DNA from 2 places in the Streptomyces sp. DSM 116793 genome. Region 2 is predicted to be linked to the other one. Evidence: riboswitches for the same ligand, from Rfam matches in the RefSeq annotation. Region 2 holds a riboswitch; the other holds the start of a gene.
What was found. Region 2 has a riboswitch for cyclic di-AMP ahead of ACSMXW_RS32695 (LysM peptidoglycan-binding domain-containing M23 family metallopeptidase). Riboswitches for the same ligand answer to the same signal wherever they lie in the genome.
Positions count from the first base shown of each region.

Region 1: linked by a shared signal. The riboswitch ahead of ACSMXW_RS28390 (M23 family metallopeptidase) and the one ahead of ACSMXW_RS32695 (LysM peptidoglycan-binding domain-containing M23 family metallopeptidase) in region 2 are both predicted to bind cyclic di-AMP.

Region 1 covers NZ_CM170494.1:7,224,617-7,239,543, forward strand. Annotated here, with positions in the region: gene ACSMXW_RS28355 (sensor histidine kinase) at 1-1,340, opposite strand, end outside; gene ACSMXW_RS28360 (citrate synthase) at 1,547-2,824, opposite strand; gene ACSMXW_RS28365 (citrate synthase) at 2,953-4,149, shown strand; gene ACSMXW_RS28370 (CobW family GTP-binding protein) at 4,255-5,502, shown strand; gene ACSMXW_RS28375 (DNA gyrase/topoisomerase IV subunit A) at 5,565-8,015, opposite strand; gene ACSMXW_RS28380 (M16 family metallopeptidase) at 8,258-9,667, shown strand; gene ACSMXW_RS28385 (M16 family metallopeptidase) at 9,700-11,082, shown strand; cyclic di-AMP (ydaO/yuaA leader) riboswitch at 11,519-11,677, shown strand; gene ACSMXW_RS28390 (M23 family metallopeptidase) at 11,690-12,475, shown strand; gene ACSMXW_RS28395 (GntR family transcriptional regulator) at 12,823-13,485, shown strand; gene ACSMXW_RS28400 (HPr family phosphocarrier protein) at 14,114-14,395, opposite strand; gene ACSMXW_RS28405 (bifunctional acetate--CoA ligase family protein/GNAT family N-acetyltransferase) at 14,791-14,927, shown strand, end outside.
Region 2 covers NZ_CM170494.1:8,279,996-8,294,922, reverse strand. Annotated here, with positions in the region: gene ACSMXW_RS32715 (MBL fold metallo-hydrolase) at 1-35, opposite strand, end outside; gene ACSMXW_RS32710 (carboxymuconolactone decarboxylase family protein) at 379-1,014, shown strand; gene ACSMXW_RS32705 (TetR/AcrR family transcriptional regulator) at 1,235-1,837, opposite strand; gene ACSMXW_RS32700 (SGNH/GDSL hydrolase family protein) at 2,239-3,042, opposite strand; gene ACSMXW_RS32695 (LysM peptidoglycan-binding domain-containing M23 family metallopeptidase) at 3,413-4,264, opposite strand; cyclic di-AMP (ydaO/yuaA leader) riboswitch at 4,268-4,426, opposite strand; gene ACSMXW_RS32690 (tyrosine-protein phosphatase) at 4,907-5,704, shown strand; gene ACSMXW_RS32685 (M1 family metallopeptidase) at 5,898-7,289, opposite strand; gene ACSMXW_RS32680 (MFS transporter) at 7,709-9,340, opposite strand; gene ACSMXW_RS32675 (helix-turn-helix domain-containing protein) at 9,687-10,304, shown strand; gene ACSMXW_RS32670 (DUF6126 family protein) at 10,297-10,488, shown strand; gene ACSMXW_RS32665 (aspartate aminotransferase family protein) at 10,666-12,108, opposite strand; gene dxs (1-deoxy-D-xylulose-5-phosphate synthase) at 12,105-14,018, opposite strand; gene ispG (flavodoxin-dependent (E)-4-hydroxy-3-methylbut-2-enyl-diphosphate synthase) at 14,064-14,927, opposite strand, start outside.

The DNA.
Region 1 (14,927 bases), 1.1 Mb from region 2:
CCGGGGGTGCCGGCGGTGGCGTCGAGCGCATTGTCGACGAGGTTGCCGACGACGGTGACCAGTCCGCGGGCGTCCACCAGCCGATCCGGGACCGCGGTGCCGGGTGACAGGGCCAGGGTCACACCGCGTTCCGTGGCGACCGTGGCCTTGCCGACCAGCAGCGCGGCGAGCAACGGGTCCCGGACCCGGGTGGTGATCTGTTCCGCGGTGACCCGGTGGCTGCCGGCGACCTCGCCTATGAAGGCGAGCGCGTCGTCGTACATCTCCAGCTCCAGCAGGCCGAGCAGGGTGTGCATGCGGTTGGCGTGCTCGTGGTCCTGGGCGCGCAGGGCGTCTATCAGGCCACGGGTGGAGTCGAGTTCACGGCCGAGTTGTTCCAGTTCGGTGCGGTCGCGCAGGGTGGCGACGGCGCCGCGGTCGTCGGTCGGCATCCGGTTGGCGACCAGTACCCGCTGGCCGCGCACGGTGAGCAGGTCCTTGCCGGTGACCCGGCCGGCCAGGACGTCGGTGGTGCGGCCGGGGCCGAGCGCCGCGTCCAGGGGTTGTCCCACGGTGTCGGGTCCGATGCCCAGGAGGCGTTGGGCCTCGTCGTTGAGCAGGCGTATCCGGCCGGTCCTATCGAGCGCCACGACGCCCTCCCGGATGCCGTGCAGCATCGCCTCGCGCTCGGCGAGGAGCGCGGCGATGTCGGAGAAGGCGAGGTCGCGGGTGCGGCGCTGCACCCACCAGGAGATCAGGAACGCCGCCGCGGCACCGGCGGCCAGCGCCCCACCGGCGTGGGCGAGGAGGCCCGGGATCGCGTGGACCAGGCGGGCCCGCACGCTGTCGTACTCGATGCCGACGGAGACCGCGCCGACGACGGCGCCGTGTGCGTCGCGCAGCGGGACCTTGCCGCGTGCCGAGCGCCCCAGGGTGCCGCTGTCGATCTGCATGATCTCGTGGCCGGAGAGGGGAACGCTGGGATCGGTCGAGACGACCTTGCCGATCTGTCCGACATCCGTATGGGACCAGCGGACCCCGTGCCGGTCCATGATCACCACGTATTCGGCGCCGCTGGCCCGGCGGATGCGTTCCGCGCGGCGCTGTACGGGGCCGTCGGCCGTGGGGGCCGTGGTCTGTAGGTCCTCGGCCAGGCCCGGCTGGGCGGCGGTCGTCTGCGCGATGGCAAGGGCGCGGCGCATCGCCTGGTCGTCCAGTTGGTCGCCGAGCGGTGCGAGGAAGAGGCCGGTGGCCAGGACGGCGACCCCGGCCGCGATCGCCAGCTGCATCAGCAGGACCTGTGAGAAGACGCGGCGGGGCAGCCCGAGGCGCAGCCGCCGGGCCGTGCGGGTCGTGCTCATGCGTAGGAACGGTACGGGGCGGGGCGGGCCCGGCCGGGGCCCTGTGCGGAACGCTCCGTCGCGGCGGGGGAGGAGGGCACCCCGCGGTCGCGCAGCCGCGGCGCGCGCGGGAGCGCGGGCGGCCCACCGTGCACGCAAGGGTGAACGGCCGGCGGGCGGCACATACCTCGTGCGAGTGATGGCGCCACGGGCCGGCCGCCCTCACCCTAGGCGCCGGGGGGCGCCTCGTCTGAGGGGACCGGGAGCAGCTGTGGGGGGCGCGGGCCCGTGTACAGGCCGCTGGGGCGCATCCGGAGCGGGCGTTCCGCGTACTCCTCCAGGGCGTGGGCGATCCAGCCGGCGGTCCGTGCCACGGCGAAGATCGTCTCGCCCGCGGCGGCGGGCATGCCGGTGGAGGCGGTCAGGACGGCCAGGGCGAGGTCGACATTGGCGTGCAGGGGGGTGTGCCGGGCCGCGGTGGCCACGACGTCCCGGGCCGCGGCAAGCGCCGGTGCCGCACCGGGGACGTCCTCCAGAAGCCCGAACAGCGCCCGCGCGCGCGGGTCCTCGCCCGGATACAGCCGGTGCCCCAGCCCGGGGATGGGCCGCCCGGCGCGCAGTTCGTCCGCCACCACAGGGGCGGCACTGCCCTGGTCGAGCACCTCCAGCAGCATCCGGTGGGCCAGGCCGCTCGCGGCGCCGTGCAGCGGACCTTCGAGGACGCCGAGGCCCGCCGAGACCGCGGCATAGGCGTGCGCGCGTGCCGACGCGGCGACCCGGACGGCGAGCGTCGAGGCGGCCAGGTCGTGGTCCACGAGCAGCGCGAGTGCCGTGTCGAGGACGCGGAGCGCCGCCTCGTCGACGGGCCGACCCGTCAGCCGCGCCCACAGATCGCGAACCAGCGGGCCCTCGTCGCGGTGGCCGCGCGGTACCGGCGGCAGGGCCGCGACCAGCGTCGGGACGAGGGTGCGTGCGGTGCCGAGGACCGCCTTCTCGGAGAGGTCGAAGCGGAGCGGGTCCCCGGCCGCGGCGGCCACCGCGGCCACCCTGAGCCGGTCCGTGGGGCCGCTGATCCCGGGCAGGGCGCGTACCGCCCGGCGGGCCGCGGCCACGGACGCCTCGGGGGCCGAGAACCGTACGCCGGGCCGGAGCACGCCGGTCCACAGCCACTCCGCGACCTCCTCGTAGGAGTGCCGTGTGGCCAGCTCGACGGCGTCGACACCGCGAAAGTAGTACCGGTCATCGTCGATCAACGTGAGGCGGGTGCGTACGGAGAGTTCGCCGCCGGTGCGCGCCGGCTGCCGCTCCCTCCTGTGCCGCCGGGCCAGCGCCTCCACCTCTTTTGCGTCAAAAGTGCTGCCGCGCCCGCCCTGGCCACGGCGGCTTCCCAACTGGCCGCGGCTGACGTACGCGTACACCGTCTCCGGCTTCACGCCGAGCAGTTCGGCGGCCTCCTTGGTGCTGATACGCCGGTTGTGATCGGAGGCGAGGTCTTGATCCTTCATGGGCGTCACCGTATCCGGGAGAGTCGGCGTCCGTATGTTGATTTAATCAATATTGACAACTAAGTAGTCAAGCATGGATCGTCTAATCAAGTCCATGGAGGACGCAGAGGACGCAAGAGGAGACCCCGATGCAGCCCACGACGCCCACCGAGCCGACGAACAGGGCGACCGCCCCCGTCGACGTTCCCCGAGGACTCGCAGGAGTCGTTGTCACCGAGACCACGATCGGTGACGTGCGGGGACGCGAGGGCTTCTACCACTACCGCCAGTACTCCGCCGTCGAGCTGGCGCGGACCCGCGCGTTCGAGGACGTCTGGCACCTCATGGTCCACGGGGGCCTGCCCGACGCCGCCCAGCGCGCCGACTTCACCCGGCGGACCGCGGCGCTGCGCCGGCTGCCCGAGGACGTCGCCGCCGCCCTGCCCGCCGTCGCCGCGGCCGGCCCCCGGTCCGGGCCGCTGGCCGGCCTGCGCACCGCGCTCTCCCTCTTCGGCGCCGCACAGGGCTTCCAGCCGGTCTACGACATCGACGCCGACCGGCGCCGAGCCGACACCCTCGCCGTCTGCGCGGTCGTCCCCACCCTGCTCGCGGCGCTGTACCGGCTCGGCCGCGGCCTGGCGCCGGTGGAGCCACGCGACGACCTGCCGTATGCGGCCAACTACCTGTACATGGTGACGGGCACCGAGCCGGACCCCCGGCGGGCCCGGGCCATCGAGCAATACTTGATTTCCACCATTGATCACGGATTCAACGCGTCAACGTTCACGGCCCGCGTCATCGCGTCCACCGGCGCCGACGTGGCCGCCTGCCTGTCCGGCGCCGTGGGCGCGCTCTCCGGCCCGCTGCACGGCGGGGCGCCGCGCCGCGCCCTGGACACGCTCGACGCCATCGGCACACCCGACCGCATCGACGCCTGGATCCGTGCGCGGGTGCTCGAAGGGGACCGCATCATGGGCTTCGGGCACCCCGTCTACCGCACGGAGGACCCGCGTTCGCGGATGCTGCGCGGCCTGGCCGAGGAGTTCGGCGGCCCCCTGGTGGACTTCGCCATCGAGGTGGAGCGGCGTGTGGAGGCCATTCTCGCCGAGCTCAAACCGGGCCGGGACCTGCACACCAACGTGGAGTTCTACGCGGGCGTCGTCATGGAACTGTGCGGCCTGCCGCGGGAGATGTTCACGCCGACCTTCGCCGCCGCCCGCGTCGTCGGCTGGAGCGCCAACATCCTGGAGCAGGCCGAGGATTCCAAGATCATCCGTCCGGCGGCCAGGTATGTGGGGGCGGTTCCGCCGGTCCCCGTTCCCCCGGCTCCCGCGCCGGTGGCGTGAAGTAGGGCCTTAAGGCACGAGGTTCGCACCGTCGCGTGCCGCGCTCGTATCCTGGGGCCGTATCGCACCCCATGCGTCGTAGCGAGCGCGTGAGAGAGGCCGCACGTGACTGACCAGCAGATTCCCGTCGTCGTGCTCGCGGGCTTCCTGGGCTCCGGCAAGACCACACTCCTCAACCACCTGCTGCACAGCAGCAGGGGCAGCCGCATCGGAGCAGTGGTCAACGACTTCGGTGCGATCGAGGTCGACGCGCTGGCCGTCGCAGGACAGCTCGGGGACTCGACCGTGTCGCTCGGCAACGGCTGCCTGTGCTGTGCGGTCGACGTCAGCGAGCTGGACGAGTACCTGCAGCGGCTGACCCGGCCGGCCGCCGGCATCGATGTGATCGTCATAGAGGCCAGCGGCCTCGCCGAGCCCCAGGAGCTCGTGCGGATGGTGCTCGCCAGCGAGAACCCCCGGGTGGTCTACGGGGGACTGGTGGAGGTGGTGGACGCCGCGGAGTTCGACGCCACCAGGGAGCGGCATCCCGAGATCGAGCGGCACCTGCGCATCGCCGACCTGGTGGTGCTCAACAAGACCGACCGGGTGGACGCGGCGGCCCGGGAGCGGACCCTGGGCGTCGTGCGGGCGCTGGCCGACCGCGCGGCCGTGATCGCCGCCTCCTACGGGCGGATCGACCCGGACCTGCTCTTCGACCGCAAGGCGGTCACCGAACGCGTCGGGCAGCTCTCCTTCGACGATCTGCGCGCCCATGAGGGGCACCCGGACCACGAACACCTGCACCTGGCGTACGACAGCGTCTCCTTCACCTCCGGCACGCCCATGGACCCGCGCCGGACCATGGCCTTCCTCGACAGCCGCCCCAAGGGGCTGTACCGCATCAAGGGCTATGTCGACTTCGGCGCCGCCGACCCGGTGAACCGCTACCACGTGCACGCCGTCGGCAGCTTCCTGCGTTTCTCACCCGAGCCCTGGTCCAGCGTGCCTGTGACTCCCGAGACGCAGATGCCGGGGGCGTGGGCGTCCGAACCGTGGGCGTCGCTTCCGGTGCCGTCCGAGAACTGGGGCGTCGGCGGCGGGCGGTTCACCCGTCTCGTGCTCATCGGCTCGGCCATCGACGGCGACGCCCTGCTCGAAGGGCTGGCCGCCTGTCGCATCACCGGCTCCGCGGCACAGGAGCCGCCCGACGAGCACAGCATGTGGGGCGTCCTGCGCTATGTGCGGCACGGCGAGCACGAAGAACTTCCGGTCGCGCCCGGGGAGCCCGGGGACGCCCCGGACCCGGAGGCCGGTCACCCCGGCCCGGGGGAGTACTCCGACGCCGGGGACACGGGCCGCACACCGGCGCCGTAACGGGCCTGCCGGCGGGTGCGCCCGGCCGGGTGCACCCCGGCCGGGCGTTCAGCGTCACCGCGTCACGTCAGCGGCCCGGCCACCACCGCCACCGTCTTCTGCAGCGACACCCCCGAGCCGTCGCGCCGCGGATCCGGCTCCGGGAGCTCGACCGGTGTGCCGTTCTTCTGCGCGGCCCGGGCCGGCGTGGGACCCGCCCAGGCCAGCCGCAGGCAGTCCTCGCCCTTCAGGAATCGCTGGCAGCGGACCCCGCCCGTGGCCCGGCCCTTGCGGGGGTACTGGTCGAACGGCGTGAGTTTCGCGGTCGTCTGGACCGAGTCGTCGAGCGTGCCACGCGAGCCCGCGACCGTGAACACGACCGCGTCGGCCGAGGGGTCCACAGCTGTGAAGGAGATCACCTTCGCGCCCTCCGCGAGCTTGATACCCGCCATGCCGCCCGCCGGCCGCCCCTGCGGACGCACCTGGGCGGCCGGGAAGCGCAGCAGCTGGGCGTCGTCGGTGATGAAGACCAGGTCCTCCTCGCCCGTGCGCAGCTCCGTCGCGCCCACGATGCGGTCGCCGTCACGGAGAGTGATGACCTCCAGCTCGTCCTTGTTCGCCGGGTAGTCGGGAACCACACGCTTGACGACGCCCTGCAAGGTGCCCAGGGCGAGGCCGGGCGAGGACTCGTCGAAGGTCGTCAGGCAGATCAGCTCCTCGTCCGCCTCCAGGGAGAGGAACTCCGCGACCGGCGCCCCGCCCGAGAGCGTGGACGCGGACTCCGGGAGCTGCGGCAGGTCGATCACCGACAGCCTCAACAGCCGCCCCGTGGAGGTGACGGCGCCCACCTCGCCGCGGGCCGTCCCGGGCGCGGAGGAGACGATCACATCGTGCTTGGCGCGCTTGCCGCCCTCCGGGACGAACGGCTGGTCCGTCGCCGTACGGGCCAGCAGGCCGGTGGACGACAGCAGGACGCGGCACGGGTCGTCGGCCACCTGGAGCGGCACGGCGATCGCCGGGGCGTCCGCCGACTCCAGCAGGACCGTGCGCCGGTCGGTGCCGAACTTCTTGGCGACCGCGGACAGTTCGGCGGAGACCAGCTTCCGCAGCTCCGCGTCGGAGTCCAGGATGCGGGTCAGCTCCTCGATCTCGGCCCTGAGCCGGTCGCGCTCCGACTCCAGCTCGATGCGGTCGTACTTCGTCAGGCGGCGCAGCGGGGTGTCCAGGATGTACTGGGTCTGGACCTCGCTCAGGGAGAAGCGGTCCATCAGGCGCTGCTTCGCCTGCGCCGAGTTCTCACTGGACCTGATCAGGCGGATGACCTCGTCGATGTCCACCAGGGCGACGAGGAGTCCCTCGACCAGGTGGAGCCTGTCGCGCTTCTTGCCGCGGCGGAACTCACTGCGGCGGCGGACCACGTTGAAGCGGTGGTCCAGGTAGACCTCGAGCAGCTCCTTGAGGCCCAGCGTCAGGGGCTGGCCGTCGACCAGCGCCACATTGTTGATCCCGAAGGACTCCTCCATGGGGGTCAGCTTGTAGAGCTGCTCCAGGACGGCCTCCGGGACGAAGCCGTTCTTGATCTCGATCACCAGACGCAGGCCGTGCTCACGGTCCGTGAGGTCCTTGACGTCCGCGATGCCCTGCAGCTTCTTGGCGCCGACCAGGTCCTTGATCTTGGCGATCACCTTCTCGGGGCCCACCGCGAAGGGCAGCTCGGTCACGACCAGGCCCTTGCGGCGGGCGGTGACGTTCTCCACGGAGGCCGTCGCCCGGATCTTGAAGGTGCCACGGCCCGTCTCGTAGGCGTCCCGGATGCCGGAGAGGCCGACGATGCGGCCGCCGGTGGGCAGGTCGGGGCCCGGGATGTACTTCATCAGCGTCTCCAGGTCGGCGCCCGGGTACCTGATCAGGTGGCGGGCGGCCGCGACGACCTCGCGGAGATTGTGCGGGGGCATGTTCGTCGCCATGCCGACGGCGATTCCCGAGGCGCCGTTCACCAGGAGGTTCGGATAGGCGGCCGGGAGGACCTCCGGCTCCTGCTCCTGCCCGTCGTAGTTCGGGTTGAAGTCGACCGTGTCCTCGTCGATCGACTCGGTCATCAGGGAGGTGGCGTCCGCCATCCGGCACTCGGTGTAGCGCATGGCCGCGGGCGGGTCGTCATTGCCCAGCGAGCCGAAGTTGCCGTGCCCGTCGACCAGCGGCAGGCGCATGCTGAACGGCTGGGCCATGCGCACCAGGGCGTCGTAGATCGACGCGTCGCCGTGCGGGTGGAGCTTGCCCATGACCTCGCCGACGACGCGGGCGCACTTCACATAGCCGCGGTCGGGGCGCAGGCCCATCTCGTTCATCTGGTAGACGATGCGGCGGTGCACCGGCTTCATGCCGTCCCGCGCGTCCGGCAGGGCCCGCGAATAGATGACCGAGTACGCGTATTCGAGGTAGGAGCCCTTCATCTCGTCGACGACGTCGATGTCGAGGATCCGCTCCTCGAACGGGTCGTCGGACGGCGGGGTCTTCGTGCTGCGGCGGGCCATCGCTGCGCGGCTCCTTCACGGATACTGCCGGTACTGCCGGGACCGGACGAGGGTCTGACGCGCTCCATTGTGGACCGCCCCACGGACAACGCGGACCGTGACCCGGCCGGGCCCGGCCGCGACACCGCCGGAGCGGGAACTTCGCGAGGTGTCTGCACGCTTGCATACAGTGGGCGGACCGGCGCCCGTCGCCCGACACCCCGCAGGGGGTTTCCACAGCTTTCGCGATCGAAGGGACGTACATGCCCATGGGTCACACGGCCACAGCGCAGGCCGGCTCCGGCGGCCTGACAGCGACCGAGCACCGCCTGGCCAACGGCCTGCGCGTGGTGCTCTCCGAGGACCACCTGACCCCGGTCGCCGCGGTCTGCCTCTGGTACGACGTCGGCTCCCGCCACGAGGTCACCGGCCGTACGGGCCTGGCGCACCTCTTCGAGCACCTGATGTTCCAGGGCTCGAAGCAGGTACGCGGTAACGGCCACTTCGAGCTGGTGCAGGGCGCGGGCGGCTCCCTGAACGGCACCACCAGCTTCGAGCGCACCAACTACTTCGAGACCATGCCGGCGCACCAGCTGGAGCTGGCCCTGTGGCTGGAGGCGGACCGGATGGGCTCGCTGCTCGCCGCGCTCGACCAGCAGTCCCTGGACAACCAGCGCGACGTCGTCAAGAACGAGCGCCGCCAGCGCTACGACAACGTCCCCTACGGCACCGCCTTCGAGAAGCTGACGGCCCTGGCCTACCCGGAGGGTCACCCTTACCACCACACGCCGATCGGCTCGATGGCCGACCTGGACGCGGCCACCCTGGAGGACGCCCAGGAGTTCTTCCGCACCTACTACGCGCCCAACAACGCCGTCCTGTCCGTCGTCGGCGACATCGACCCGGAGCAGACGCTGGCCTGGGTCGAGAAGTACTTCGGCAGCATCCCCGCGTACGACGGCAAGCCGGCGCCCCGGGACGGCGCCCTGCCGGAGACCATCGGCCAGCAGCTCCGCGAGGTCGTCGAGGAGGAGGTCCCGGCGCGCGCCCTGATGGCCGCCTACCGCCTCCCGGAGGACGGCACGCGCGCGTGCGACGCCGCCGACCTGGCCCTGACCGTCCTCGGCGGCGGCGAGTCCTCGCGGCTCTACAACCGCCTCGTGCGCCGTGACCGCACCGCCGTGGCCGCCGGATTCGGGCTGCTCCGGCTGGCCGGGGCGCCCTCGCTCGGCTGGCTGGACGTGAAGGCCTCCGGCGACGTGGAGATCCCCGTCATCGAGGCCGCCGTGGACGAGGAGCTGGCGCGGTTCGCCGAGGAGGGCCCCACCCCCGGCGAAATGGAGCGCGCGCAGGCGCAGTTGGAGCGCGAGTGGCTGGACCGCCTCGGCACCGTCGCGGGCCGCGCCGACGAACTCTGCCGCTACGCCGTGCTCTTCGGCGACCCCCAGCTCGCCCTGACCGCCGTGCAGCGCGCCCTGGAGGTCACCCCCGAGGAGGTCCAGGAGGCCGCCAGGGCCCGGCTGCGCCCGGACAACCGCGCAGTGCTCGTCTACGAACCCACCGAAGACGCCGGGGACGCCGGTGACACCGCGGAGACCGGAGCGACGGGAGAGACCGCAGCGGCCGCGGGTGCCGCCGACAGCACCGACCAGGACGAGGAGGCGGCGAAGTGACCGAGGCCGCGACGTCAGAACAGGGCACGACGATGGACTTCCACCCCCAGCCCCAGCCCGGCGCGGCCAGGCCCTGGGCGTTCCCCACCCCCGAGCGCGGCTCGCTCTCCAACGGCCTGACGGTGCTCCGCTGCCACCGCCCCGGCCAGCAGGTGGTCGCCGTGGAGGTGCTGCTCGACAGCCCCCTGGACGCGGAGCCCGAGGGCCTCGACGGGGTGGCCACCATCATGGCGCGCGCCTTCTCCGAGGGCACCGACAAGCACTCCGCGGAGGACTTCGCCGCCGAGCTGGAGCGCTGCGGCGCCACGCTGGACGCGCACGCCGACCACCCGGGAGTGCGGCTCTCCCTGGAGGTGCCCGCCTCCCGGCTGCCCAAGGGGCTCGGCCTGCTCGCGGACGCCCTCCGCGCGCCCGCCTTCGCCGACAGCGAGATCGAGCGCCTGGTGCGCAACCGCCTGGACGAGATCCCGCACGAGATGGCCAACCCCGCCCGCCGTGCCGCCAAGGAGCTCTCCAGGGAGCTGTTCCCGGCGACGTCGCGCATGTCGCGGCCCCGGCAGGGCACCGAGGAGACCGTCGCCGCCATCGACGCCGGTGCGGTGCGCGCCTTCTACGAGAAGCACGTACGCCCGGCGACGGCCACCGCGGTCGTGGTCGGCGACCTCACCGGCACCGACCTGGACACGGTGCTTGCCGACACGCTGGGGTCCTGGACCGGTGACACCGCCGCCCCCCGCCCGGTGCCGCCGATCATCGCAGACGACCGGGGCCGTGTGGTGATCGTGGACCGGCCCGGCGCCGTCCAGACGCAGCTGCTGATCGGCCGGATCGGACCCGACCGCCATGACCGCGTCTGGCCCGCCCAGGTGCTCGGCACCTACTGCCTCGGCGGCACGCTCACCTCCCGGCTCGACCGGGTGCTGCGCGAGGAGAAGGGCTACACGTACGGCGTGCGGGCCTTCAGCCAGGTGCTGCGCTCGTCCGCGCCGTCGTCGCCCGAAGGGGCCGCCGGCGCCGCCATGCTGGCGATCTCCGGGTCGGTCGACACGGCGTCCACGGGCCCCGCCCTTGACGACCTCTGGAAGGTGCTGCGGGACCTCGCCGCCGACGGACTCACGGACGACGAGCGCGATGTCGCCGTGCAGAACCTGGTCGGCGTCGCCCCCCTCAAGTACGAGACCGCCGCCGCCGTCGCGGGCACGCTGGCCGACCAGGTGGAGCAGCACCTTCCGGACGACTACCAGGGCCACCTCTACCAGCGGTTCGCCGCCACGGGCACGGTGGAGGCCACGGCCGCAGTCGTCAGCGCGTTCCCGGTGGACCGGCTCGTCACCGTGCTCGTCGGGGACGCCGCGCAGATCGAGGAGCCCGTACGGGCGCTGGGGATCGGCGAGGTCACGGTGGTCTCCGGCTGACGGCACCCCGCACCCCGGACGTGACGGGACGGCGCCCCAGCGGTCTTCCGCGGGGCGCCGTCGCCGCGTACGGCCGGACGCTCGGCGGGACGCCGCCGGCTCGCCGCATACGGCAAACACACCCACCCGCCGCCCACCGCCCGGCCCCGCCGCACGCCGCATGCCGCCCGGCCGCCCGCTCACGGCGTACGCCCGCTCACTCCGTACGCCCGCTCGTCCGCGTACGCCCGTGCACCGCCCGCGCCTACCACAATCACCACCCGTGGCACCGGCAAACACCCCGAATTCACCCACCCGCTGTCCGAATTGACAGGAAGAAAGCCAGTCTGCCCCTGTGGCATGCGCTACAAAAGGGCTGATCTGTTTGTTGGTCTGGAGATGTCCCCTTTAGCGTCGGTCCGGCTGTTCGTCGGACCTGCGCCGCGCCCGCGGTGCCGGGCAGCCATCGCCGAGTCCCCACACGGCGCGAGCCGGGGGAGCCGGGGACCCAACATGTCCCGGGGTGAATCGGACTCCCTTCCCGAGGGGGTGTCCGTAGGAGACCTTCCTGCTCCGAACCCGTCAGCTAACCCGGCAGGCGAGAAGGAGGGAAAGGACCAGCCGCTTCATGGCGTTCACCCGTGTCACCGGGAAGCACCGCCGACCAGGCCGCCTCGTGCGCTCCACCGCGTACGCGGCAGGCATCGCCGCACTCACCGCCACCGGCGTCATCGGTGGCCTCACCGCAACCCCCGCACTCGCCGCGCAGCGGCCGCCCGAGGACGCCGGCCTGACCCGGGCCCTCCTGGCGGGCGCCACGACGGCCGACCGGATCGGCGCGCAGGCGGCCGCCCAGCGGCGGGCCGCCGACGAGGCCGCGGCCCGCCGCGCGGCCGAAGAGAAGGCGGCACGGACCGCGGCGCAGGCCAAGCGGAAGGCCGAGGCCAAGGTGGCCAAGCTCCGCACGGCCAAGAAGCGGGCCGCCCGCGCCGCGGTGCGCAGGAGCACCGGCTACACCGTCCCGATCAGCGGTTCGTACATCACCACGGGCTACCGGACGGGCGGCTCCCTGTGGTCCTCCGGCAGCCACACGGGCATCGACTTCCACGCGGCGTCCGGCACCCCGGTGCACGCCGTGAGCGCCGGCACCGTCGTCGAGGCCGGCTGGGGCGGCGCCTACGGCAACAACATCGTCATCCGGATGCACGACGGCACGTACACCCAGTACGGCCATCTGTCCTCCATCGGCGTCGCCGTCGGCCAGAGCGTCGCCCCGGGGCAGCGAATCGCCCTCTCCGGCGCGACCGGCAACGCCACGGGCCCCCATCTGCACTTCGAGGCCCGCACCACGCCCGACTACGGCTCGGACATCGACCCGGTGGCCTACCTCCGCTCCCACGGGGTCGACGTCTGATCACCGGGAACCACCGCTGCTCCCGTGGAGACGACTGAGCCCCGAGGCGACGGCTCCCCGCGGGGTGACGGCTCCCCGCGGGCGACGGCTTCCCCGGGGTGATGGTTGCCCCAGGGCCGACCACCGTCCCTTTGCGAACCGAAGCCGGGGACCGCCGAAAGGAAATACGGCAGCGCCCGGTGCCGAACGCCCGCCTCCTGACACCGCACCCGGCGGTGTCAGGACCGAGTCCAAAAAATACCCATGGTTCCCCGCCACCCTTCGGCAAATGCGGCTGTCTGCAATAGAGTCGCCGAACAGGCTTCATTGGGCCGCGTTTTCGCGGGGATCAAGGCGGAGGTCCGGTCATGCGCATTCCCGCGCAGTCGGTATGCACGGCCATCCGGGACGACATCGTCTCCGGCCTGCTGGAACGCGGCAGCCGGCTCACCGAAGAGGTCCTCGCACGGCGCTACGGCGTCTCGCGCATCCCGGTGCGCGAGGCGCTGCGCACCCTGGAGGCGGAGGGCTTCGTCGTCACCCGCCGGCACGCCGGGGCCTGTGTCGCCGAGCCCACCGAGCAGGAGGCCGCCGACCTCCTGGAGATCCGTATGCTGCTGGAACCGCTGGGCGCCGCCCGTGCCGCGCAGCGCCGCACCGAGGCCCATCTGAAGGTGCTCAGGGGGCTGGTACGCCTGGGCCACGACCGTGTCAGGCGAGGTCACGGCGAGGATCTGCGCTCGCTGGAGAGCTGGTTCCACGAGACGCTGGCCCAGGCCTCCGGTAGCCCCGGACTCACCTCGCTGCTCACCCAGCTCCGGCACAAGGTCTCCTGGATGTACACCGTCGACGTGACCGAGCGGCCCGCGGAGTCCTGGGCGGAGCACGCCGCGATCCTCGACGCCGTGGCCCGCGGCGACGCCGAACGGGCCCGCGCGGTGACCGCCGTGCACACCGAACGGGGCATCCCGGCACACCGCCTGCGCTTCCCCAGGACCCCCGCCCGCCCCGACCGCGTGAGGGCTTCGTAACACGCCGTACACGCGGCAGGGTACTGCCTTTAACAGGAACCCCGTAAAAACGAAGCTGGCGATGAATTCGTATACGGCCGGTATCCGTGCCGTGCACCATGTGTGGGCGGCGGCGGAATTCGCCGTGGCCGGTTATGCGTGTCGTGTGTGAACGCGTGCGATGGCGGGGCCTTCTTTCGGTATCCCGCAGGCGCCTTCTCATGTGCCTCTATGCATTGCCACAGCACATTCACCGGCCCGGAATGCGAAAAATCGACGCGCTCGGTCCGATGCACCGGGGCCGAACTCTCCGGGCCGATTCACCGAGGCCGCCGTACCGGGCCGCGGCACCGGGCCGAAGCACCGGGAGGGCGTGGAGCCCGGGTGTCCGGAGACGTGACCTGTATGCCCGAACAAGCCGCCTGTGTACTGAACAACCCGCCCATGATCCTGAACAGACCGCCCATGACCCCTGAACCACGCCACCATGCCTTGAACAACGCCACCATGCCCTGAACAACGCGCCCCTGCGCTGAACCACGTGCCCATGCCCGGAGGGCGCGCACCATGCCCGGAGAACGCGAAAGCCGCACCCACCGGAACGGAGGCGTCCGGCGGGCGCGGCAAGGGTGACGGGCGGCTGGAACCCTCAGACCGTCTCGGGCAGCTCCTCCAGCCCCTCGGAGACCAGCTTCGCCAGGCGGTCCAGGGCTGCGTCCGCGCCCTCCGCGTCGCAGGCGAGGACGATCTCGTCACCGCCCTGGGCCCCCAGGCCGAGCACCGCGAGCATGGACGCGGCGTTGACCGGAGCGCCGTCGCCCTTGGCGATGGTCACCGGCACGCCCGAGGCGGTGGCCGCCCGGACGAGGATGGAGGCGGGTCGGGCGTGAAGCCCCTCGGCCCAGCCGATGTTGACGCGGCGCTCAGCCATGGTGTTGCTGCCCTTCGAGTGTCTCGGAGTGTCCCGGCGTGTCCGGCAAGGGTCCCGTGCGTGCCGTCTGGCCGACGGCGTGGCGATGACTCCCGGTAGTTGTCTAGACCAGTGTCGCACACGGGTCCGGAGCGCCGGGGCGGCCCCACCGAACACGAGCGATGCCCCCGCGGCTCCGGCCGCGCTCCACCCGTGCCGTCCGCGGAAGTGCCCTCGCGCAGCGGCCCCGCTTCGCCCCGAGTCACCCGCGCCCTGGCCACAGCCCGCCCCGGTTCAGCCTGGGGCGCCCGCCCCCGCGCGCACTCCCGCCCCGCCCCCGGAGACGGCAGCCGCACACCCCGCCACCCGCCCCGTCCCACCCGGAGACACGCCCCCGTACGCCGTACCCTGACCCCATGCAGAGCCCGTCGGACCGGCACGCCTACCCCGCGCACTGGGAGGCCGACGTGGTGCTGCGCGACGGTGGCACCGCGCGGATCAAGCCGATCACCGCCGACGACGCGGACCGCCTGGTCAGCTTCTACGAGCAGGT
Region 2 (14,927 bases):
CGGAGCCCGGAGCTGAGGGAACGGGAACCGGTCACAGCGCCTCCTGATCGGTCGGAACAGCGCCCTCGCGAGCCCTGTCCGTGCCTTCGTCCATATGAACGTCCTGTGCGCCGTCGCCGTCCGCCCGCGGCGGCCACACGGCGGCGTCACCTTCCATTATGTGTTGCTCGGGTGACAGCGCTCCGGTTCAGAGGTTCCTGGGCCGAAGGAGCGGAGACCCGGCGGTGTGGGACCCCGTGCGCGGCGGGCGGAGCGGGCGGCCGGCGGCGTATGCGCTCCGGCCTGGTCGCGCGTGGGCCGCGCCCGTGATGTCACATCCGCGGCGGCCCGGTCCGTCGTACCGGTGACAGCAGATGGCACGTCCAGGAGGTGGACCTCATGGCCCGCGTTTCGCTCAGTCCGCGCCGCACCCTCTTCTTCCGCGTCATGGAGTGGTACTCGCGGCGCACGTACGGCAAGGTGCTCGATCCCGGCAAGGCCATGGCGCACAACCCGCGGCTGCTGTGGAGCTACCTCCGGTTCGAGCAGTCCCTGGGGAAGTGGAACCGGCTCGACGAGGATCTCAAGGTACTCGCGGAGATGGCGTCGGCGGCGGCGATCGGCTGCTCCTGGTGCATGGACTTCGGGTACTGGGTCGGCCACGGCCGCGGCATGGACCCGGGGAAGCTGCGTGCGGTCCCGCAGTGGCGGGACAGTGACCTCTTCGCACCGCTGGAGCGGGATGTCATGGCGTATGCGGAGGCGGTGTCCGCGACGCCGCCCGAGGTGACGGACGAACTGGCGGGGCGCCTCAGGGAGAGTCTGGGCGAGCCGGGGTTCGTCGAGCTCACGGCCATGGTTGCCGTGGAGAACCTGCGGTCCCGGATGAACTCGGCGCTCGGGCTGACCAGTCAGGGGTTCAAGGAGTTCTGCGATGTGCGGGACCGGGCGGCGGCCGGTGCGGCGGCCACGGCATCCGACGCCCGTTCCGGTGCCGGGCGGTCCGTCGGCTCCGGTGGAGGCACCGCCGGGTGAGCCCGGTCCCGGGCCGGGCCGGGTGTGCGGCCTTTCCGGTGCCGCGAGCCCGGGCGGGGGTGCCGCTTGAGGTCGTCAGGGAGTGCGGGTCTCGTCGTGGCTCGGCGCGACCGCACGGCGGAGCCGCACGTTGTCACGGGGCGGCGTCTCCACCGGGGTGCCGCGGAGTGTGCTGCTGGGCCTCTGTTCGTCGGCGGTCGCAGAGGGGGTGCGGACGGGCTCAGGCCTGCTGGTCCAGGTGTAGTTCCCGGGTGAGGGCCTCGTCCGCCCACCGGCGGACTCTGGACTGCGGGACGGCTCCGTCGTAGGCCGTCACCTGGACCGCGAGGCCGTCCAGGAGCGCCGTCAGCCGTTGCGCGGCCGCCGTGGGGTCGGGGCAGTGGAACTCGCCCGCGGCCACGCCTTCCGCGATCACTCCGGTCAGCGCCGCCTTCCACTGCCGGTCGAGCTCCCGGGCCACTGTCCGCAGCGCGGGCTCGCGCAGCGCGGCCGCCCAGGCCTCGATCCACAGCCGCCACCCCTTGGCGGGCCCGATCGGCGCATACCAGCGCACCGCGGCCCGCAGCCGCCGCACCGCCGTGGTGCGCCGCCGCACCAGCTTGCCCAGGCGCTCCAGGTCGCGCTCGGCGGCGTGCGAGAAGGCCGCGGCTACCAGCTTCTCCTTGGTCGAGAAGTGGTACAGCACGAGTGCGTTGCTGACGCCGAGGGACGCGGCGATGTCACCGATGCGCACGGAGTCCACTCCGCGCGCCGCGATCAGCTCCACGGTGGCGCCCAGCAGCTCCTGGCGCCGCTCCGCCACACTCAACCGCTCTCTCACCACCCGGTCACCCTAGTAGCTCGCCCAGCCCCCTGCCCTCAGCTTCCAAGACCCACACACCAATCCCGGCACAGCAGGCAAACACGACCAAACACCCCTGAGTGCACCGGAAAGGGGCGCAGGGAACGGTGCGACAGGCCATGACGAGATCCGTGGCCTGCGAGCCCCCGGCCCCGGGCACCCCTGAGCAGCCGGCCCGCCCGAAAGGGGGCCGACGAACGGCCCGTGGCATGCCCGAGAAGGGGCGGGGCTGTGACATCGCGCGACTCCGCCGCGTGGGCGCGACCAGCCACGACGAGGCCCGCGGCCTTCGACGCGCCCCGGGTACCCGGGCCGGGCTCCGGGGGGGAGCCGCCCTCCGCCAGGCGAACGCGGGCCCCGCTGACCGGAACCCCGGCCGCCCCCTACGCAAGCGGCAGCAGATCCGGCCGCTTCGCCACCGCGTGGTCCCCGGACGACTCACCGCGCAGCCGGCGCCCTATCCACGGCACGAGATACTCACGGGCCCAGTGGATGTCGTCCCGGCGGAGTTCCAGGACGGTCCGCGGCGGCAGCGGCGGCCAGGGACTGTCGGGGTCGCCGGGGACGTCCAGGCCGAGGATCTGACCCGCCCGCAGCGCCACCCGGCTGTGGCCCTCGGTCGACAGGTGCAGCCGGTCCGCCACCCAGGCCCGCCGGTCCTGGACGGACTTGAACGACCAGAGGTCGAGCACCGGGCATCCGAACCGGTCGGCTATGGCCCGTACGTGGCCGTTATAGGTGGCGATCTTGCCGCGCAGCCGGCGCAGCACGGGCACGCCCCGGGTGTCGAAGCCGGTGGTCACCATGACGGTGCCGACCGCGGAGGTGAGCTCGGCGACCGCCTTCTCGAAGCGCTCGGCGACGTCGTCCGGGTCGGTGCCGGGGCGGATGATGTCGTTGCCGCCCGCACAGAAGGTCACCAGGTCGGGGGCGAGTTCCCTGGCCCGGGGAACCTGGTCCGCGACGATCTGGTCCAGGAGCTTGCCCCGCACGGCGAGATTGGCGTACCGGAAGCGGTGGCCGGACGCGTGCTCGTCGAGCAGGACCGCCAGCCGGTCGGCCCAGCCGACGAAGCGACCGTCGGGTCCCGGGTCCCCGACGCCCTCGGTGAAGCTGTCGCCGAGGGCCGCGTACGAACGGATCACCGCCGCGCCGGAAGGTCTGGAGCGTGTCGACTTCTCTCCCACGTCGCATCATCCTCCCCCTCACCCCTCGACCTACGCGACCGTAGCCATGGGTTGACGACGGGTGAGATGCGCCACCGTCGGGCCGCACCGGGACCGTGCGGGAGGGCCACGGGAAGCCATGCCGGAAGGCCGGCACGAACGCGCGCCGGACGGGACCCAGGCCGTGCGGCGGGCGGGGCCGGAGGCCGTTGCCCCCGGCCCGGCTCAGGGCGTGCGGGAGACCCGCGGAGCGCCCGAGCGGGGGCCCACCGTCCCCTGGTGGGCCCCCGCTCCTGAGGAGTCCGCAGTCATGGCGTCCGCGGCACCGGGAGCCGCGCGGGCACCCGGAGTTGTGCACGGTCCCCGGGGTCATACCCCGGGGACGGGCCGGTCAGACGTTGACGCCGTGCGAGCGCAGGTACGCCAACGGGTCGATGTCGGAGCCGTAGTCGGGCGTGGTGCGGATCTCGAAGTGCACGTGCGGGCCGGTGACGTTGCCCGTCGCGCCGGAGAGGCCGATCTCCTGGCCCTCCTTCACGGTCTGCCCGGCCGAGACCTTCAGGGCCGACATGTGCGCGTACTGGGAGTACTTGCCGTCGCTGTGCTTGATCACGACCTGGTTGCCGTAGGCGCCGCCCCAGCCGGCGGTGACGACGGTGCCGTCGGCGATGGCGTGCACCGGCGTGCCGGAGGGCACGATGAAGTCCTGTCCGGTGTGGTAGCCGCTGGCCCACATGCTGCCCGCCTGGTGCCACGGCGTGCCGAGGGTGGCGCCGTCCACCGGCAGCGTGTAACCGGAACCGGAGGTCTGGTCGGCGGTGTCGGTCGCCTTCGCGGCGGAGGACCGGCCGGTGGAGGTGCCGGCGGCCGACGGCGCGGAGGTGCCGGCCTTGGACGCGTGAGCACCGGGCCGGTGGCCCAGCACCAGCTTCTGGCCCGGGTGGATCATGTCGGGGTCGCTGCCGACGACCTTGTGGTTGAGGCGGTACAGGTGCTTCCAGCCGCCGCGTACGTGCTTCTTGTGGGCGATCCTGGCCAGGGTGTCGTGCGGCTTGACGGTGTACGTGGCCACCGCGGCCTTCTTGCCGTCCGCCTGGTGGACGTGGCCCGCGGCCGGGGCCGCGTGCGCGCCCGTGGCGGCCATCAGGGGCAGGGCGAGCGCGGCGCTGCCGGTGCCGGCAACGGCGAGCTTGCGGGTGAGACGCTGGGACTTGGGACGACGGTGCTTACCCTTCGCGGGCATGACGCATTTCCTCTCCGGCGCCTGCGAGGTGAGCTGTCGGGTTCGGGCTGGAGATGCCCGGCCGCGGTGTGTCCGCGGCTTCACCCCTAGCCGTTCCGGAGTGCGGACCGGCGTACTGCGTGCGGTTCCCCCGCTCCTGCCAGGCGTGGGTGGGTGTCCGGTTCCCGGGCGGTGGCAGGACTCGGCGTCCGCCCGGAGTGAGCGTGACGCTAAGCGAACCGGAATGACGATCACAACCCGCAGGCCACCGCCGTGTGCCCGCTATACGGACATTCCCAAGATCCATCGCCGGGTCGGCGGTCACCCTGCGTCGCACGACGGGCTTCCGCGCGCCCCAACGGGATTGCGATCGCGAGGAATTGCCGCGCACCCGGCCGCCACCCACCGTCACGACTATGATCCTGCTCACGGCCACCCGCGCCAGGCATCCGCATTCCAGGGCCACTTGGGCATACGTTGCCATTTCGGGCAGATGCCGCATCACGGGATGGCCGCGGCACTCGCTCCGACGGGGCCGGAGTCCAGGTCGGCCTGTGGCCCCTGCCTCGATCACCGCACGGAAGATCACCGCGGACCGGGTGCCGTATCGTCGGCAGCGCGCCCCGTCGGTGAGCGGCGGCGGCACGACCGGGAGGAGCACCCGTGACGCAGCAGGTCCCGTCCACCGAGCCGGAGCTCACCGGCGTGCGCAACTTCCGCGACCTGGGCGGCCTGCCCACCGTCGACGGCCGGCGAGTGCGGTACGGACGGCTGTTCCGCAGCGGCCACCTGGCCCATGCCACGGAGGACGACGCGCGCTACCTGGCCTCCCTGGGGCTGCACACGATCTTCGACTTCCGCAACGCGGCCGACCTCCAGCTCGATGGCAGGGACGTCGCACTGGACGGCGTCCGTCATGTGAACATGCCGCTGACGGACCCGGCGCACGGCGCCGAGTTCTGGACGATGGTCCGCGAGGGCAGCCTGGACGAGCTGCGCGGCCTGCTGGACGACGGCAAGGCGGCGCACCGGATGGTCACGTCGTACCGGCTGATGGTGCGCACCCGCACCAAGGAGCACGGCAGGGTGCTGCGCGCGCTGGCCGACGGCAGCGTGCCCGTGCTGATGCACTGCGCGGCGGGCAAGGACCGCGCCGGCCTGTCCATCGCGGTGACACTGCTGGCGCTGGGGGTCGAGCGGGACGCCATCGAGGCGGACTACCTGAAGTCGAACGCCACGCACCGCCGTTACAAGGTGCACCGCAGCAGTTCCTCGCCGGACGCGATGTCCGCCGAGGTCATGGAGCTGCTGTCGCCTCTCTTCGACGCCCGCGCGGAGTACCTCGCCGCCGCGTTCGACGAGATGGAGAAGAACTGGGGCGGTGTGGAGGGCTACCTGGCCGACGGCCTGGGCGTCACACCCGAACTGCGCGAGAAGCTGTACGAGCGGCTGCGCGACTGAGCCCACCGGGCTCGCCCGCCCGCCCCACGGCAGGGCGGGCCACCACCGCTCCCGAGCCGGCACGCCACCGGTGCACACACCGCCGACGCGGTGGAGCGCCGCTCTCGTGCACGTGCTCCCACGGCTCGGCGAGGCCGGGACCGAGACCCTTCGGACGTCGGGCGCCGGTCCCGCTTTCCGGCGCAGCCCCGGACTACGGCTGGGCGGGTTTGCCCGCGGTGTAGAGCCAGGTGTGGAAGAGGTCGCCGAGGTTCTTGCCGGACACCTGCTCGCTGAGCGCGATGAACTGGGCGGTGGTTCCGTGGCCGTAGCGGTGGCTGCGGGCCCAGGTCTTCAGGATGGTGAAGAAGTGCGCGTCGCCGACGGCCGTGCGCAGCTTGTGCAAGGTCATCGCGCCTCGGGTGTAGACGGGCGAGGCGAAGATGTTCGCGCCCTCGCCGGGATTCCCGGTCGGGAAGGCCCACAGACTGTTGGTGGCCGGGCGGGCGTAGTAGCCGTCGAAGCGGGCCTGGGCGCTCTGCCCGCCGTGCTGTTCCTCCCAGAGCCACTCCGCGTAGGTGGCGAAGCCCTCGTTGAGCCAGATGTCCTGCCAACTGGTCAGGCTCACGGAGTCGCCGAACCACTGGTGCGCGGTTTCGTGGACGATCGTGCCGACATCCGGCGCCCTGTCGTAGAGCGGCCGCGTCTGCGTCTCCAGGGCGTAGCCCACATCCGGGGCGTGGTCGACGATGGCGCCCGCGGCCGAGAAGGGGTACGGACCGAAGAGGTTGCTCTCCCAGTCGAGGATCGCCGGGATCTGTGCGAGTGCCGGGGCGGCGTCGGCCGCCTCGCGGGGGTCCACCGCGTTGTAGACGGGAATGCCCGAGGCGGTGGTGTACCGCTGGACGTCGAACTTCCCGATCGTGGCGGTGGCGAGATAGGAGGCCATGGGCTCGGCCTGGCGCCAGCGGAAGGTGGTCTTTCCTCCCCTGGTCCGCTGTGAGGTCGGCACGCCGCCCGCGACCGCGGTGTATCCGGCCGGCACGGTGATCTCGAAGGTGTACGAGGCCTTGTCCAGAGGGTGGTTGTCGGCGGGGAACCAGGACATGGCGCCCTGCGGCTCACCCGCGACGAACGCGCCGTCGTCGGTGGGGATCCAGCCGTCCGGGGACCCGTCGGGGTCGGTGACGTTCTCCGGCACGCCGCCGTAGGAGACGGCGACGCGGAAGCCCTCCCCCTTCCTGAGCGACTTCGCGGGCGTGATGACGAGTTCCTGCCCCTCACGCGTCCATCGTGCCGTCCGTCCGTTCACCCGTACGCCGCGCACCGTCAGCCCGGACAGGTCGAGGTCGAACGTCTTGAGGTGCTGGGTGGCGCGTGCGGTGATGTCTGCGGTGCCGTCCAGCCGCCGCGTGACCGGGTCGTAGGCGAGGTCCAGATCGTAGTGCCGGGTGGTGTAGCCCCCGTTCCCCGCGAGCGGGAAGTAGGGGTCGCCCTGGCCCGGTGCGCCGCGGCCGTCCACGGCCGCGGCCGCGGCGGTGCTCTCGGCCGTCAGGGGGGAGGAGACCACCGCGAGGACCGCCACGGCGGTGCCGAGGAATCGCATCCGGGCGGACCTCCGGCGCGGACGGGCGGGGCAGACCTCTGTGTGGGCAGCGAGCACGTGCACTCCTGGAACGAGGCGGCGGGGTCCGGGACATGATCACGTCAACGTGGCCACACCTTATGGCGCGGCTCTTCCGGCGACAAGACATCCAGGGTGATCGGACCGACCGGAGACGATGCGTCCGGGCTCGCTGTCGCACGCTGTCCCCTGACTGGCTGGGCCCGGTTGACGGGAGGTGGGGGCGCCGGGAGGTGCACACGGTGTCAGGCGCGAGTCAAGCGACTTGGCACGACGGAATGGGAGTGCGCGGGCCCGGCGTCCGAGTGCCGCACCGAATCCGAGTGCCGCACCGAAAGCGCGCCGGATCGGGCCGGGGACTCGCGCCCGGACCGCCGGGGGCAGTGCCGGGCGCGGGTCGTTCAGGCGCCGCCACCCTGCGTGAGAGGGGCGTCCGGGTTCCTCTGCGTGCCCTCTTCCTGGATGACGGGGAAGCGGCGCGGCGCGACGAACAGCAGCACCAGCACGGTGAGTACGGCGGCCACGGCGGCGCCCAGGAAGACGCCGTCGACGGCGGAGTCCACGGCGCGGCGCAGGTAGTCGGCGACGGCCGCGCTCAGCGAGCCGGGGTCGCCGAGGGGGCGCGACACGGAGTCGAGGTCGCCGGGCAGTTCGAGCCCGTGCGCGTGGGCGAGCCGCCCGGCCAGGATGCCGTTGGCGATGGCACCGAAGAGCGCCGCGCCGGCGCTCTGGCCGATCTGCCGGTTGAAAAGGATCGACGCGGTCGCGGTACCGCGCTCCGACCAGCCGACCGTGGACTGGACGCCGATGATCAACGGGAGCTGGAAGAGGCCGAGTCCGCCGCCGAGCACCAGCATCATCAGCGCGGGCTGCCAGGCCTGTCCGGGGAAGGGCAGGAAGGGGAACGCGAACAGGGTCAGCGTGGCGACGGACATGCCGGTGACGGCGGTGAGGCGGAAGCCGATGCGGTTGTAGACACGGCTGGAGAGGGCCGCGGCGATGGGCCAGCTCAACGTCATCGCGGACAGCACGAAGCCGGCCGGGATCGGGCCGAGACCGAGCACGGACTGCGCGTAGGTGGGGACGAACACGGTCGGCGCGACCGACAGGAGGCCCATGGCGCCGAGCGCGAGGTTCACGGCGGCGATGGTGCGGCGGCGCCACACCCAGCCGGGGATGATCGGTTCCGCGGCCCGCCGTTCGATGACCACGGTGGCGAGGACGAGTGCGGCGGCGCCACCGAAGAAGGCGAGGCTCGGGGCGGAGAGCCAGGGCCAGGCCACACCGCCCTGGACGAGCGCGGTCAGCAGCAGGGCGCCGGCGGCGAAGACGGCGAGCGCACCGGCCCAGTCGATCCGGGGCCGCTGGACGGGTGCGGCTTCCTTCGCTGTCCTGGTGCCCGCGCCGGGGGCCGTGGCGCGGGAGGGTTCGTGCAGGTGCTTGACGATCAGCCACAGCGCGAGCGCGCCGATCGGCAGGTTGATGAGGAAGATCCAGCGCCAGTCGAGGTAACCGGCGAAGAGGCCGCCGACGGCGGGGCCCGCCACGGATGAGGTCGCCCAGACCGTGGACAGCCTGGCCTGGATCTTGGGGCGTTCCTTCAGGGGGTAGAGGTCCGCGGCGACGGTCTGCACGGTGCCTTGGAGCGCGCCGCCGCCGAGTCCCTGCACCACACGGAAGGCGATGAGCGCGGCCATGTTCCACGCGGTGGCGCACAGCAGGGAGCCGATGACGAACAGGACGATGCCGACGACGAGGACGGGCTTGCGGCCCAACGTGTCGGAGATCTTCCCGTACAGGGGGAGCGTCACGGTGACGGCGAGCAGGTAGCCGGAGAACAGCCACGAGAAGACGGAGAAGCCGCCGAGGTCGGCGACGATCTGCGGGACGGCGGTGGAGACGATCGTGCCGTCGAGGGCGGAGAGCGCCATCGACAGCATCAGCGCGGCGACGACGGGGCCGCGGCCGCGTGGGGCCGGCGCGGCGGCCGCAGCCTGCCGCGGCCCGGTATCCGACGAGGGCTGGTCCGGTATCGCCTCTGTTCGCTCCCCACTGCTCACGGATTTCCTTTCCCAGTGCACGTATTCTCCGACGGTACGGAGTGTGGTCAACGTATTCGTGTGCTGTCCAGGCCCGTCCGGGAGCCGCCTGCTGAGCAGTCGGGTCAGCCCGCCGCCACCCGGAAGCCTCCTGTCCGAGCGGCGCGCCGACCGCGGCCGACCACCGCCCGCGTCTCCTGAAGTCCTTCCGCATACCGGGCCGGTGCCGTGGCGCCGCCACGGCCGGTCACACGGTCTCGCGACGCGGGCAGCTCACCTGCTTTTGCCTCACAGGCAAAAAATTTGCCCCGCAGACAGCCCCTCTGGCTTCATCGACGGTATGAGCCCCGCCGACGAGACCATGCCCGCCGTCGCCGTCCGCCTCAGGGAGCTGCGTCGTCGGGCGGCGCTCACCCTGGAGGCCGCGGCGCGCTCGGCCGGGCTCTCCCCCGCCCATCTGTCCCGGCTGGAGACCGGCCGGCGCCAGTCCTCGCTGCCCCTGCTGCTCACCCTCGCCCGCGCCTACGGCACCACCGTCTCCGAGCTGCTCGGCGAGACCGCGCCGGGGCCCGGCGCCGTCGTCCGCGCCGCCGAGGCCGCCGCGCGCCGCGCCGGCGGGTGGACGTACTGGCAGGCCGGAGCGCCGGGGCGCGGCATGCAGGCGCTGCGGGTGCTCATCCCGCACGGCTCGCAGAGCGACATCGTCCGGGTGCACCCGGGCGAGGAGTGGCTGTACGCGCTCCAGGGGCGGCTGCGGTTGCGCCTCGGCGACTCCGAGCACGTCCTCGCACCCGGCGACAGCGCCCACTTCGACTCGCTCACCCCGCACCGGCTGGCAGCCGTCGACGCGGGCGGGGCCGAGCTGCTCTTCGTCCACACGCTGCTGCAGAGCCCGGCCGAGGCACTCTGCCTCGGTGCCGCGGGCGGCGGCCGAACCGCAGGAGGCGGACATGTCTGAAGGCGGACGGGAAGACGCCACGAGGCGCAGGCGGGACGCCACGGGCTCCCTGATCGATCCCGACCACCCGATCGAGGACCGCATCCCCCGGGGGATCTGGGTGCGCGTGCTGATCTATGTGTTCGCCGGCCACCTCCTCGCCGGCTTCCTCTTCCTCCTCTTCCAGATCGGCGGCAAGGGCTGAGGGCCGGACGGTCCCGGGCCCGCCCCCGGCCCGGGACGGAAGCCCCCGCCGCGCTGACGGCCCGCCCCAGGGGCGGGCCGTCCCGCCACCGGTCGGCGACCGCCCGGCGAGCGACCGCCGTCCACCGACCCGGCCACCGCCCACCGGCCGACCGCCACCCACCGCTCCGGCCCTCCCCTACCGGTTGGCCATCGCCTGCTTGACCAGCGTCTTGCCGAAGTCCCACATCAGCCCGCCGCCGTTGTGCGCGTCGTCCATCACGGCGGTGAAGGCGGCCACGAAGCGCTCCACCTCCTCCTCCCCGATGACCAGCGGCGGGATCAGCTTGATGACCTCCAGGTGGTCGCCGGAGACCTGGGTGAGGATCCGGTGCTTCTGCAGCAGCGGCACCACGACCATCTGCGCGAAGAGGCCCTTGCGGGCAGCCTGGAGCATCGTCCAGCGGCTGCGCAGCTTCAGCGAGCTGGGCCTGCCGAACTCGATGCCGACCATCAGGCCCCGCCCGCGCACGTCACTGAGCAGTTCGTAGCGGTCGATGAGCGCGGCGAGGCGGGACTTCAGCAGCTCGCCGGTGGCCCGGGCGTTGGCGACGATCTGCTCGTTCTCCATCACCGACAGCACCGCGAGCCCGGCTGCCATGGCCTGGGCATTGGACCCGAAGCTCGCCGAGTGGACCAGCACGCGGTCCATCGACGAGTACACCTTCTTGAAGATCCAGTCCTTGCCGAGCGTGGCACTGACCGGCACATAGCCGCCGGAGAGCGCCTTCGCCACGCACACCAGGTCCGGCTCCACGCCGTCCTCGTGCTGGTAGGCGTAGAAGTCCCCGGTGCGGCCGAGGCCGGTCTGCACCTCGTCCGCGATGAGCAGCGCCTTGTGCCGGTGCAGCAGCTCCTGGGCGGCCCGCAGGAAGCCCGGCGGCGTCTCGTGCACACCCTTGCCCTGGATCGGCTCGACGATGAGGGCGGCGACGTCTGACTTCTTCAGCTCCTTCGCGAGTGCGTCCAGATCGCCCAGCGCTATCGGCGTGTCGGGGAGCAGGGGTGCGAAGCCGTCCCGGAAGCCGCTCTCGCCGTTGACGGACAGGGAGCCGGTGGTGAGCCCGTGGAAGGCGTGCGTGCAGTACAGCACCCTGGGCCTGCCGGTGGCGTACCGGGCGAACTTCAGCGCCGTCTCCACGGCCTCCGCGCCGCTGTTGCCGAAGAACACGCGGTCCAGGTGGGGGCTGTGGGTGAGCAGCTTCTCGGCCAGCAGGCCCGGCAGCGGCTGGCAGTCGAAACGGGTCAGGTCGGCGAGCGAGGCGTCCAGGACGTCGTGCAGGGCCTTGCGGACGACGGGGTGGTGACGGCCCAGGCCCATCACGCCGAAGCCGGCGAGCATGTCCAGGTAGTCGTTGCCCTCGGCGTCCCAGAAGTACGCGCCCTCGGCCCGTTCGTAGACCTTGTCGAAGCCGATGGTGCGCAGCATCCGGGGCAGCTGCGGGTTCACGTATCTGCCGTGCAGCTCGTAGCGCTCGGCGCCGCGCTCCGCGAGGAGCCTGCCGAGGTCGAACTCCTTGCCGCCGGCGGTCCGTCCCCGGGAGGCGTCGCCGGTGTCGTGGGCGGGGGGTGGGGTGGTCATGCGTGTTTCTCCTTGGCTGCCGGCCTGGCTGCTGCCTGCCCGTCCGGGGCGGCGGGCGGTCCGCCGATCCGGCCGGCGATCTCGACGGGCGTGAGCCCGATGTCGGCAAGCACCTCGCCGCGCTTGGCGTGCGGGAGGAACTGCTCGGGGATGCCGAACCGCCGTACGGGGACGTCCACCTCGGCGTCGGCGAGGGCCAGCGCCACCGCGGCGCCGACGCCCGCGGCCCGGCTGTTGTCCTCGACGACGGCCACGATGCGGTGCTCGGCGGCGAGCGGGACGAGCGCCGGGTCGACGGGCTTGACCCAGCGCGGGTCGACGACGGTGCAGCCCAGTCCGCGGGCCTGGAGCAGCTCGGCGACCTGGAGGCAGACCGGGGCCATCACCCCGACGGCGACCAGCAGCACCTCCGGCCGCTCCGCGCGGTGCAGCACGTCCACGCCCCCTATCCGCTCGACGGCGGGGATCGCGGGGCCCACCGACTCCTTGGGGAACCGCAGCAGGGTCGGCGCGTCGGACACGTCCACCGCCTCCCTCAGCTGGGCGCGCAGCTGGTCGGCGTCGCGCGGGGCGGCGATCCGCAGGCCCGGCACCACCTGGAGGATGGACATGTCCCACATGCCGTTGTGCGAGGGCCCGTCGGCTCCGGTGACCCCGGCCCTGTCCAGCACGAAAGTGACGCCGCACTTGTGCAGGGCGACGTCCATCAGCAGTTGGTCGAAGGCGCGGTTGAGGAAGGTGGCGTAGAGGGCGACCACCGGGTGCAGCCCGCCGGTGGCGAGGCCGGCCGCGGAGACGGTGGCGTGCTGTTCGGCGATCCCGACGTCCCACACCCGGTCGGGGAACCGCTCGGCGAACTTGGTCAGGCCCACCGGGTCCAGCATGGCGGCGGTGATCGCCACGATGTCCTCGCGCTCCTCGCCGAGCCGGACGATCTCGTCGCCGAACACCGACGTCCAGGACGGGCCGCCGGAGGGTGTCAGGGGCTCGCAGGTGAGCGGGTCCATGACGCCCACGGTGTGGAACCGGTCGGCCTCGTCGGCGAGCGCGGGCTCGTAGCCGCGGCCCTTCTCGGTGAGGCAGTGCACCAGGACCGGGCCGTGGAAGCGTTTGGCGCGCCGGAGCGCCGACTCGACGGCGGCGGTGTCGTGGCCGTCGATCGGGCCGAGGTACTTCAGCCCGAGGTCCTCGAACATGCCCTGCGGTGCGAAGGCGTCCTTGAACCCCTTCTTGGCGCCGTGCAGCGACTCGTAGAGCGGCTGACCCACGACCGGGGTGCGCTGCAGGACGTCCTTGCCCCAGGCGAGCACCTTCTCGTAGCCGTCGGTGGTGCGCAGGGTGGCGAGGTGGTTGGCGAGACCGCCGATGGTGGGTGCGTACGAGCGCTCGTTGTCGTTGACGACGATGATGAGGGGGCGGTCCTTGGCGGCGGCGATGTTGTTGAGCGCCTCCCAGGCCATGCCTCCGGTCAGCGCGCCGTCGCCGATGACGGCCACCACGTGGCCGCTCTCGCCGCGCACCTCACGCGCCTTGGCGAGGCCGTCGGCCCAGCCGAGTGCGGTGGAGGCGTGGCTGTTCTCGATGACGTCGTGCTCGGACTCCTCCCGCGACGGGTAGCCGGACAGGCCGCCCTTGCCGCGCAGCTTGGAGAAGTCCTGACGACCGGTGAGGAGCTTGTGGACGTAGCTCTGGTGACCCGTGTCCCACAGGATGCGGTCGACGGGTGAGTCGAAGACTCTGTGCAGGGCGATGGTGAGTTCCACCACGCCCAGGTTGGGCCCGAGATGACCTCCGGTCCTGGCGACCGCCTGCACCAGGAACTCCCGGATCTCCTCGGACAGTACGCCGAGTTCCGCCTCGGACAGCGCCTTCAGATCGCGCGGCCCCCGGATGCTCTCCAGAATCGTCACGCTCGGGCCCCCTCTCTGTGCCTGCTTGGGCTTCACTGCCTGCTGTCAGCTCACGGTGACGGCGGGTTCCCCCGAGGCGACGCCGTCCTTCTCCATCTGTTCGGCGATCTTCATCGCCTCGTCGATCAGCGTTTCCACGATCTTCGACTCCGGCACCGTCTTGATGACCTCACCCTTCACGAAGATCTGCCCCTTGCCATTGCCCGAGGCCACCCCGAGATCCGCCTCACGCGCCTCACCCGGACCGTTCACCACACACCCCATGACCGCCACCCGCAACGGCACCTCCATCCCCGTCAACCCCGCGGTCACCTCCTCCGCAAGCTTGTACACATCCACCTGCGCACGACCACACGACGGACACGACACGATCTCCAGACCCCGCTGCCGCAGATTCAACGACTCCAGAATCTGAATACCGACCTTCACCTCCTCCACAGGAGGCGCCGACAACGACACCCGAATCGTGTCCCCGATCCCCTCCGACAACAGCGCACCGAACGCCACCGCCGACTTGATCGTCCCCTGGAACGCAGGCCCCGCCTCCGTCACACCCAGATGCAACGGATAATCACACCGCTCAGCCAACAACCGGTACGCATTCACCATCACCACCGGATCATTGTGCTTCACAGAGATCTTGATATCCCGGAAACCATGCTCCTCGAACAACGACGCCTCCCACAACGCCGACTCCACCAGCGCCTCGGGCGTCGCCTTCCCGTACTTCTCGAGAAGCCGCTTGTCCAACGAACCCGCATTCACACCGATACGAATCGGCGTCCCCGCGGCAGAAGCCGCCTTCGCAATCTCACGAACCTTGTCGTCAAACTGCTTGATATTCCCAGGATTCACCCGAACCGCAGCACACCCCGCATCAATCGCGGCAAACACGTACTTCGGCTGGAA